Regions from separate parts of the Sinorhizobium sp. Y406 genome, predicted to be linked through region 2. Evidence: predicted binding sites of a transcription regulator. Region 2 holds the regulator's gene; the other holds the start of a gene.
What was found. Region 2 encodes LexA, which represses DNA repair genes until DNA is damaged. Its sites were predicted from a motif close to TGTTCNNNNTGTGTTCNG; they were not measured.

Region 1: the regulator LexA is predicted to act here: its motif matches at 3,705-3,722, upstream of AC4P1R_RS02155 (PA0069 family radical SAM protein).

The regions. Positions count from the first base shown of each region.
Region 1 covers NZ_CM178974.1:451,458-456,615, forward strand. Annotated here, with positions in the region: gene AC4P1R_RS02140 (F0F1 ATP synthase subunit B) at 15-629, shown strand; gene AC4P1R_RS02145 (F0F1 ATP synthase subunit B) at 643-1,128, shown strand; gene rnhB (ribonuclease HII) at 1,521-2,171, opposite strand; gene AC4P1R_RS02155 (PA0069 family radical SAM protein) at 2,483-3,640, opposite strand; gene AC4P1R_RS02160 (glycosyltransferase family protein) at 3,815-4,348, shown strand; gene moaB (molybdenum cofactor biosynthesis protein B) at 4,614-5,156, opposite strand.
Region 2 covers NZ_CM178974.1:1,340,441-1,345,598, forward strand. Annotated here, with positions in the region: gene AC4P1R_RS06475 (hypothetical protein) at 1-168, shown strand, start outside; gene AC4P1R_RS06480 (YrbL family protein) at 184-1,008, opposite strand; tRNA gene AC4P1R_RS06485 (tRNA-Cys) at 1,188-1,261, shown strand; gene lexA (transcriptional repressor LexA) at 1,920-2,630, opposite strand; gene AC4P1R_RS06495 (hypothetical protein) at 2,807-2,974, opposite strand; tRNA gene AC4P1R_RS06500 (tRNA-Ala) at 3,187-3,262, opposite strand; tRNA gene AC4P1R_RS06505 (tRNA-Ser) at 3,398-3,485, opposite strand; gene AC4P1R_RS06510 (septal ring lytic transglycosylase RlpA family protein) at 3,774-4,814, shown strand; gene AC4P1R_RS06515 (D-alanyl-D-alanine carboxypeptidase family protein) at 4,872-5,158, shown strand, end outside.

The sequences.
Region 1 (5,158 bases), 890 kb from region 2:
ACCTGGAGGTGAGCATGTTTGTGACAGCGGCCTATGCCCAGTCAACCACCACCGAAGGCGCCGAAGCGCACGATGCCGCTGCTGCCGGTGAGGTGCACACCGAAACGGGTGTGGCCCACGAAGGCGAGCATGGCTCCGGCGTGTTCCCGCCTTTCGATTCGAGCCATTTCGCATCGCAGCTGCTTTGGCTTGCGATCACGTTCGGACTTTTCTATCTCCTCATGTCGAAGGTCATCATTCCCCGCATTGGTGGAATTCTCGAGACGCGGCATGACCGGATTGCGCAGGATCTCGACGAGGCGTCCCGCCTGAAAGGCGAAGCCGATGCCGCCATTGCGGCATATGAGCAGGAATTGTCCGACGCGAGGGCCAAGGGCCATTCGATTGCAGATACCGCCCGCGAAGCGGCCAAGAACAAGGCGAGTGCCGACCGTGTTGCGGTCGAGGCCGATCTCGCGAAGAAGATCGCTGCCGCCGAGACGCGCATCGCCGACATCAAGGCCAAGGCGCTTTCCGACGTTGGTGCGATCGCCGAAGAGACGGCAACTGCCGTCGTTACGCAACTGATCGGCGGAACCGTCACCAAGGCCGAGATTTCCGCCGCCGTCAAGGCGTCTGCGGGCAACTGAGGAGCAGGTAATTATGGCTCTTGATGCGACTTTCTATGCCTTTGTTGGCCTGATCCTTTTCCTGGCACTCATCGTCTATCTTAAAGTTCCGGGCATGGTCGCCGGCGCACTCGATACCCGCGCCGACAAGATCAGCAATGAGTTGGCGGAAGCCAAGCGACTGCGCGAAGAGGCGCAGGGTCTCGTCGCCGAATACCAGCGCAAGCGCAAGGACGCCGAGGCCGAAGCGGCCAGCATCGTTGCCGCGGCGCAGCGCGAGGCGGAGATGCTGACGGCGGAAGCCAGGCAGAAGACCGAGGAATACGTGGCGCGCCGCACGGCACTTTCCGAGCAGAAGATAAAGCAGGCCGAGAGCGACGCGATCAACGCGGTTCGCGCGGCCGCCGTCGACCTAGCGATCAGCGCCGCGGAGAAGGTTCTGATGGCGAAGGCCGATGCCGGCGCACAGGAAGCGCTCTTCAGGAAGGCCCTCGGCGAGGTCAAATCGCGCCTCAACTGAGATCGCTCCAAAACGCTAAACGGGAGAGCCCCGCTTCGGCGGGGCTTTTTTGTCGGATGTCACCTACGCTGGGCATTGCCGACATTGGTCATGCGCAATCGAGACGTGTTTATTTCGATCGCGAATATCGGAATTGAACTTCCTCGGGCCGCCCGAAACCTATGGTGCGCCAAGTCCACCTTCCACTGTTGCACATTGAACGGCCCGAGCCCGCGGCAGATGGCAGTCGGCAATGATGCCAGTTGAAGATCGCTCTGTCTCCGCAAGCCACAATATCCCTGGGCGGTATTGCCTCTGCTGCAGCGAACTTACGTCGCCGTCGACAGATCCCGGATCGAGAACCTTCTTGCCGGCCCTTCTCGGAAGATCGGTTGTGAGGACGTCGCTTGGTCTCAGACCTGCCGGAAGGGGCGGAAGCTCATGCGGTGCAGCGAGCACGGACCATGGCTGTCGATAGCGGTGCGATGCTTCACTGTCGCATAGCCCGCATGCAGGGCAAAGCCATAGGCGGGAAAGGTAGAATCGGCGCGCGCCATCATGCGGTCGCGCGTGACCTTGGCGACGATCGAGGCGGCAGCAATTGAAGCCGACCGCGAGTCGCCCTTGACGATCGCCTTTGCTTGACAGGCGAGACCCGGAGGCACATCGCGCCCATCAATCAGGACAAAGCGGGCCGCCGTCGCCAGGCCGAAAATCGCCCGGCGCATGGCATCGAGGCTGGCCTTGAGAATATCGCTGGTGTCGATGTGTCTCGCCGAGGATGACGCGATCGAAACCGTGGCCGTCGCCATGATCTGGTCGAACAGCATTTCGCGTTGTTCGGCGCTCAGGAGCTTGCTGTCGTTGAGACCGTCAGGGACGGCATCGGGATCAAGGATGACTGCGGCGGCGACCACCGGGCCAGCGAGCGGCCCGCGGCCGACTTCATCGGCACCGGCAACGGGCCAGAAGCCGTCCCGCCTTGCCGTCAGTTCGAGAGCGAAATCCGGGATCACCGGTTGGAGAGGGAAAAGGAGGGAATCGGGCGGGTTGCGACGTGACATGCGGGGGACCCTCGCATATTCGCCCGATTCCCTTCAAGCCCCCCGGTACGAGTGCGGCGGTGACCGGGAGGAAAGCCGGCGTCGTCCTGAGGCGGGGAGGACGCCGGAGCTGAAATCCTGTCGGCGCTCAAGGCGCCATGGGTCCGTCCGGACGCTGTTACGTGGCTCCAAGATCTATTGCATGCCTGTCTGACGCGACCTCGACTCAAGGGCCACGGCAACACTTGCGCGTTTGCCAAGACGCGCGCCGCTGTGGAGCAGCGCCTGCTTGAGAACTGCCGCCTCGGCGTCTCGGAGATGCGCGTGAGCCCTTAAAGCAGCGACAATTGCACCCCCATTCCGAGCGGAGGCACGAAGATATCGTTTCGCAACTGGCGGCGCGCGAGATTGAGGCCAAGCCGCTTGGCGGCGAGGTCGAAGCGGCGGCCGATCTGCCAGGCATAGGGGCCAGCGCCCTTCATCCGCTTGCCGAACTCGGCGTCATAGTCCTTGCCACCGCGCATCGAGCGAATAAGGGACATTACGTGCCTGTAGCGATCAGGGTAGTTTCTCAACAGCCAGTCCCGGAACAGTGGACTCACTTCCAGCGGCAGGCGCAGGAGCACGTAGCTTGCTTCGGCAGCGCCAGCCGCCTTGGACGCGTCCAGCACGCGTTCGATTTCATGGTCGTTCAAGGCGGGAATGACCGGAGCAACCAGAACAGCGGTTGGAATGCCGGCCTCGGACACCGCGCGCATCGCCTCGAGGCGTTTGGCCGGCGTCGAGGCCCTCGGCTCCATGGCGCGTGCAAGCTTCCGGTCAAGGGTGGTCACCGAAATGCCGACCCGCGCGAGGCCCTTCTCAGCCATCGGTGCAAGCAGGTCGATGTCGCGCGCCACCATGGCCGATTTGGTCACGATCATCACCGGGTGGTTGGCCGACTGAAGCACTTCGAGGATCTGGCGCATGATGCGCCATTCCTTTTCGATCGGCTGATAGGGATCGGTATTGGTGCCTATCGCGATCGGCCGCACCTTGTAGTCCGGCCGTGCCAACTCTCGCTCCAGCAGGCGCGGAGCGTCTGGCTTGACGAACAGCCTGGATTCGAAGTCGACGCCCGCAGAGAGGCCCATATAGGAATGCGTGGGCCGCGCGAAGCAATAGATGCAGCCATGTTCGCAACCGCGATAGGGATTGATCGAGCGGTCGAAGGGAATATCGGGGGATTCGTTGCGGGTGATAACCGACCGTGGTTTCTCGACCTGGACCTCGGTTTTGAAGGGCGGCAGATCCTCGATGGTCTGCCAACCATCATCGAAGGTCTCACGGGTTACGGGCTCGAAACGTCCTGACATGTTGAGGCCCGCTCCGCGCCCGCGGCGGCGGTCGACATCGATCCTGACGCCGCTTGCGGTGGCCATGGCGTCGGCGATCTCGGCGCTGTTGCCCGGTGCAAAGGCGCCCCGCCTGAGTTGAGACAGCTCGTTCATGGAAATCTCCTCGGAACCGATAGTCGAGTCTGTTCCGCTCTGACTATTTTCCTACCGTAGACAGCAGAACAAATCAAGAACAAAATTCCATGTCATCTCGGCATCGGGAGGAGGCGGTCGGCTTTGCCCCTGTAATCTTGTGGTATTTGCCTCTGCAATGCGCTAGGAACGGCTATGCTGACGATCATTATGGAAACGCGGGACAATGAAGCGGAGCTGGCACAAACGCTTTCCGCACTGGTCACGGGTGCAGTGGAAGGGCTCGTCAGCGACGTCATCATACTCGATCACGGTTCCAAGGACGGCTCGCTGCATGTCGCCGACGCCGCGGGCTGTCGCTTCTGTGTCGACTGGGACCTTGGCGATGTCGTGCGGTCGGCACGGGGCGAGTGGCTGATGCTGCTCGAGCCGGGCGCCCGTCCTGTGGGCCGCTGGGTCGACGAACTCCTCGAATATGTCTCGCTCAACAAGGCGCCGGCGCGCTTCTCTCCATCGAGAGTGCACAAGCGGCCCCTACTCAGCCGGCTGTCCAAGAGGGCGCCCCCGCTTGAGACTGGATTCTTGATGCGAAAGCTTGACGCCGTCGCCATGGCGCGTGCCGATATGCGGCTGAGCGATATCGCGAATGCGCGGTCGGTGCGCAAGCTTGGCACGGAACTCGTTCCAGCATGGGTGGCGCTGAGACACCGGATGGCCGAGCGCGCCTGAACGAGCTTGCCCAGACCCACGGAATATGGGGTGTGCCTTGCGGCACCCCCGAAGCCATTCTTAAATCACCTTGCTCGCGAAAAATCTTTGCCATGATGCCCCGACCGGGTGGAGCGCATGTTATATATCTCCTACTTCCCCATATTTTTAGGAAAGAGGCGCCGTCGCGTTCATTCCAAGCGAATAGTCACCTGGCCGCGCGAAGCTAACGTAACAAGGGTAGCGGCTCTTTCCGCCGGCGGCTGTTCCAAAGGGAACAGTTTCCTCAACCGCGCTTCAGGTGCTCGTCGAGTCGCGGCATGATTTCGACGAAATTGCAGGGCATGTGCCGATAGTCGAGCTGCTGTTTCAGGATTCCATCCCAGGCATCCTTGCAGGCCCCGGGCGAGCCGGGCAGCACGAAGATTAAGGTGGCGTTCGCAACCCCGCCGGTTGCCCGCGACTGGATCGTCGATGTGCCGATCTTGTCGAAGGAAATGCGGTGAAAGACTTCGGAAAAGCCGTCCATGCGCTTTTCGAACAGCGGCTCCAGCGCCTCCGGCGTCACGTCGCGGCCGGTGAAGCCTGTGCCGCCGGTGGTGATGACGACGTCGATTTCGGGGTCGAGCGTCCAGGTTTTCACCTGATCGTAAATCTTCTGCCGCTCGTCAGGGACGATTGCGCGGGCCTTGAGCAGATGACCCGCTTCGCGGATCCTCGTCTCCAGCGTATCGCCGGACTTGTCGTCCGCGCGCGTACGCGTGTCGGAGACGGTGAGGACGGCGATGCCGACGGGAATGAAGTGGCGAGTCTCGTCGATTCCCGGCATCT
Region 2 (5,158 bases):
ATTGCTGGCGGTGTTCTCGGCTTCCTGCCGGTCCTCGGCTTCTGGATGATACCGCTCGGGCTGCTGGTGCTGTCGCACGACATACCGGTTGTGCGTCGCGCACGCCGACGACTCGCCGTGTGGTGGGCCCGCTGGCGCGGCAACACCGAGAAAACGTCGGGGAAGTAGAATTGCGATCTCGGGCTAGCTGGCCCGTGAAACGTTGAGTGCGTCCGGAACGCCCTCGACCGCGTGAAGTCTGCGCTTCGGCCGTAGATACGGCTCTAGGACCGTGTGGACGTGCCCCTCGTTGGGCAGCGCCGCCGGATCGTTCAAGGTTCTGGCGAGTTTGAGAAACAGCTTCTCACGCATTTGCCGCAGTCTGAAGCCGTTGGCCCTGCGGCTGAGAGCGAAAATGCGCAACGGGCTTTTTTCACCGGTCCCGTCGATGCACATCAGTTCCTCAAAACAGCGACGGTCCGTCACTACGAAGTTGCCGGCATTGCAATCCATCAGCACGATGTGAAGCCGGCGACAGCGCTCGAAAAGTTCGTCAATCATCGCCAGGTGCCTGGCCGTCAACCGCCCCGCCAGCGCCAGGTCGCGCAAGGTTGGGGCCAACTGTCCGTTTGCCATAGTGATCTTCTCGACCACGAGACCGAGGCCGTGTTCGGTCTGAACGAAGCCCAGCACTCCGGGGATGGGGAGATCGGCTGTGTCGGACAGGGTGAACTTTCGGGCCTGTTCGATAAACTCGTCGACTTCGCGTCGAAATGTCCGGTAGGCACCGAACCGCTTGAAGCGATCGATGAAGCGCAGCATCCGCGTCGATTGGCGCTCGCCGCTGTTGCCCCTGATTCTGAGAACCTTGACCAGAATATTCGGGTAGAGGTCATGCTCGAAAACACACCGCTGGTGCCCGCCTGCACATTGGTGCCAGTCGGAAAGGGAGATCTTGCCGTCGAACATGTCCTCGCCCATTAAGTGTGAAAGTTTTGTGACAAAACAGGGCCGGTTGAGGAAAATCAAGGAAAATCCTACCTTATGGGTGAGTTTATTGCGATCGAACTGGGAGGCTGGGCATTCCAGTGTCCAACCTCCTTTTACGATGGGCCGAGACGAGGGGTGCGTTTTTCGGAAATTGCCTCTTGCGGTTCATCTCGAATGATTCTAAACGCTCGCCACGACTTGATATTTCTTGTCGATGAGGCCTCGTGGCGGAGTGGTGACGCAGAGGACTGCAAATCCTTGTACCCCGGTTCAATTCCGGGCGAGGCCTCCAAATTCCCCTGATGATCCGGCTGGTGGCACCGATGTGCGCCGGCAAATTTCTTGGCAAGTGATCTTCAGCCGCTGCGGCAACGGCCGCTTGCCTGCAGAATGTCGATTCCGGCCTGACCGGGCCGCCGCTTCACCACCGCCTGATCGTCGGAGCGCGTTGGTCAGGCGGAATCGCCCGCCGCATGGTCAAGCGATACCGCGAGCGTGGCCGCGAGAACGGTGTGCACGCAATCCGATCCAGCAAGACTCCATAGGCAGCGCTTTGGAGGAACTTTCATCGGACCCATGGATCGCGTCGAGATCGCAACAAGGAGGAGAGTCCATGGGCAAACCCAGGACCGCAGATCCGACCGGCCAAGCCATGCCGTCTCCCACATGAAAGCCGAACCCGAGGGAGATTGAGCTGGGCCCGAAACCGATACGATAACCGGGGAGAATACCCGTGGCGCCGACCGTCCACCTGCGGACGGCTCTACGCCCATGCGGGGATGCGGGGAGGCAGCCAGACGAAAGTACTCGGCGCTGGTCGGCCGCAACGTCCAGCGGAACGTCTACCGCCCAAGGCTTCGGACGATAACTGTTGCCCACTCGATCACGCACTGTGCGCTAATACCCATGCATCGGCCAAACGAAACGGCTCCGATCACCGGGGCGATGGGCTAGTGATACCGCCGTATCAGCCCGACCAGTTTGCCCTGGATTTTCACCCGGTCCGGTCCGAATATCCGGGTCTCATAGGCCGGGTTCGCCGCTTCGAGCGCAATCGACGCACCCTTCCGGCGGAATCGCTTCAGGGTCGCTTCTTCGTCATCGATCAGTGCCACGACGATATCGCCCGGACTGGCCGTGCTCGCGTTGCGGATGATCACGGTGTCGCCATCGAGGATGCCGGCCTCGATCATCGAATCGCCCTTGATTTCCAGTGCGTAATGTTCACCGTTGCCGATCATGTCGAGCGGAACGGAAACCTCGTGCGTATTGTTCTGGATCGCAGAAATTGGGACGCCGGCGGCGATGCGCCCCATCACGGGAACCGCAATCGAGGACGTCTCTGCGGGTGGCGCCTCGACCCTGGGCGCGGCAGATGGCTTGCCCAGGCTGCCCTCGATGACGCTCGGCGAAAAGCCGCGCCTTGGCTGCGCCGGTGTCGTATAGGCTTCCGGCAGCTTGATGACTTCAAGTGCGCGTGCCCGATTGGGAAGCCGGCGAATGAAGCCCCGCTCCTCGAGCGCAGTGATCAACCGGTGGATGCCCGACTTCGACGCAAGATCGAGCGCGTCTTTCATTTCATCGAAGGACGGCGGGACTCCCGACTCTTTCATTCGTTCATGAATGAAGAGAAGCAATTCCTGTTGCTTGCGGGTCAGCATGGCGCGTCACTCCAGAATCGCGAAACAAATCAAGAACAGACACTATCCGTTCCATTTGTGTTCCGCAAGTGCCTAACATTCCGTGAATATTGCCATGCTGAATTGGGCGGCGTCGCTTTGCCGGGGCCGACAAGCCATTGGGCTGTCGGGCGATGGAGCGTTGATGTGGCGCCCGATCAATAGGCGAGGCGCAGACCCCCGGGACTGAGAACGTCGAAGTCAGGCTCAGGGTAGGGGCCGTACCACTGCGCGTAGGTCGTGTTGCCCGTAGCGCCGGTGGTGGCGCATCCCCAAAGTGACAGGAGCGCCAATGCTGCAACCGCCATCAGAGTTTTAGAGGACATGATTTTCTCCACTCGCGGGAGTTGCCGACACGAAAAGATGCAGACCCCAACTGTCCCTCAATTCGCCAGCGATGGCAAGGAAACCTTGGTGGCCGAAACCAGCATTTTGTGTTCCCGGTAAACGACTTGGCGCAATGCGCCTCGGCGAAGAAACCTGCCGCCGCCGCCGGGCAGATCGGGCATCACGGCTCCGGGCTGGACAAAGAGAAGAATGGTGGAGTCGAAGGGAGTCGAACCCTCGACCTCCGCAGTGCGATTGCGGCGCTCTCCCAACTGAGCTACGACCCCGGCAGGCCTGGACTATATAGAAGAATTCCACGGCGCGCGCCAGCCCGCTCGGCTGAATTGGCCGAACGTGCTCGAGACGTCGGCAGACAGTCGAGTCCGAATGGGAGCAGGTGCCGGGTCGGACAAAGTTCACGCTGGCGGATGGGGTGGGATTCGAACCCACGGACGGTTGCCCGTCGCCGGTTTTCAAGACCGGTGCCTTAAACCGCTCGGCCACCCATCCGGGCAGCGCGTTATTGCGCGAAGTGCGGTTCGTTGCAAGATTTAAGCTCGCCGCCCGCACGAATTTCTTCGGCCTCTGCCGCTTGGTACTGCGCATCTCCGTCGGTCTGGTGTTTACGTTTTGTAAACCATAACGAGAAAAACCCGGCGCGATCTCGCCTTGAAATTCGTATTTTTGCCTTGTTGTTGTCATCATTACACGATTGTCCCTTTCCGGGACGTCGAAAGATCCGCGGGGGTGAAATGCGGATCGTTCGGGCACGAATTTTGCGAATGACCTTGGGGACAGATGATATCTCGTAGAAAAGCGGCATGCCTTGCGAGGGGATTGCGCCTCGCTGCAATTCCACTGCTTTGCGCAGCACTAGCGGCCTGCGGTTCGACGTCCAGCGTCAAGAAGAGCAAGTCGAGAAGCAAGGAATATTTCGCCGAATCGGTCTACGGGGTCAAAGCAAGTCCGCGAGTGGCCAACGGGCGCAACATTCCGAAGGGCGGCGGGCGATTCCAGGTCGGCAATGCCTATCAGGTCAAGGGCAAGTGGTATCAGCCGAAGGAGGAGCCGGGCTACAACAAGACCGGCATGGCCTCCTGGTACGGCTCGGCCTTTCATGGTCGGCTGACGGCGAATGGCGAGGTCTACGACAAGTATCACCTCTCCGCGGCGCATCCCACGTTCCCTTTGCCGAGCTATGCTCGCGTGACCAATCTCGAGAACGGCAGCTCCGTCATTGTGCGTGTGAACGATCGCGGGCCCTATGAATTCGGCCGGATCATCGATGTCTCCTCGAAGACCGCCGACCTGCTCGATATCAAGCGCAAGGGAAGTGCCCAGGTACGCGTGCAATATGTCGGCCGAGCCCCGCTCGAGGGCAACGACATGCCTTATCTTATGGCGTCTTACGTTACCAAGGGCGATCGCGGCCCTCGCATCGCGCCGGAAGGGCAGATCGCGACGGGGGTCATGGTGGCTTCGAACGAACCGCTGCGCGATCAGGCACAGGACCTTGGGACTCTGACGATTCCGGCGAAATCGACGCTTGGCGCAACGAGGTCGTTGAATGCGCTCACGGCGCCGCCTGCAGCGTCGCCGGCATCGGCCGCGCTTGCCGAGTTCATGATGCTGCCGGAGATCGGGCCGGTTCCCTCCGAGCGCCCGGAATGGATCCCGTTGCCGGATGGCAACATGGCCTATGCCGCCGCCTATGTCGAAGTCCGGGTCAGTGACAGGGCTTCGCCATTCGAACTGATCATGGCCGATCCGGACCCGCTGACGTCCGACTCCATTCGGGCCTACGCAAAGCGGCAGAACCGGGGCGTTCTGGCCGATTGACGCCGGTTGAATAGGTCTGGCGGCGCTGCTATGCCCGTGAAGAAACCGGAGTTTCTCATGCGCATTGTGTGGCTGGCGATCGTGGGTGTCCTTGCAGCGGTCGTCGCAGGTGATGCGGAGGCACAGGCGCCTGCCTTCGACACCAAGGCGAAACAGATCTATCTCGTCGATGCGGAGACCGGGAGCGTGCTCTTTGCGCGCGGCGAGAACGAGCCCGTGCCACCGGCGTCGCTTGCAAAGCTCATGACGATGGAACTGGTCTTCGAGGCCCTCGACAAGGGGGAACTGACGCCGCACGCGACCTTCGAAGTTTCGGAACACGCCTGGCGCACGGGCGGAGCGCC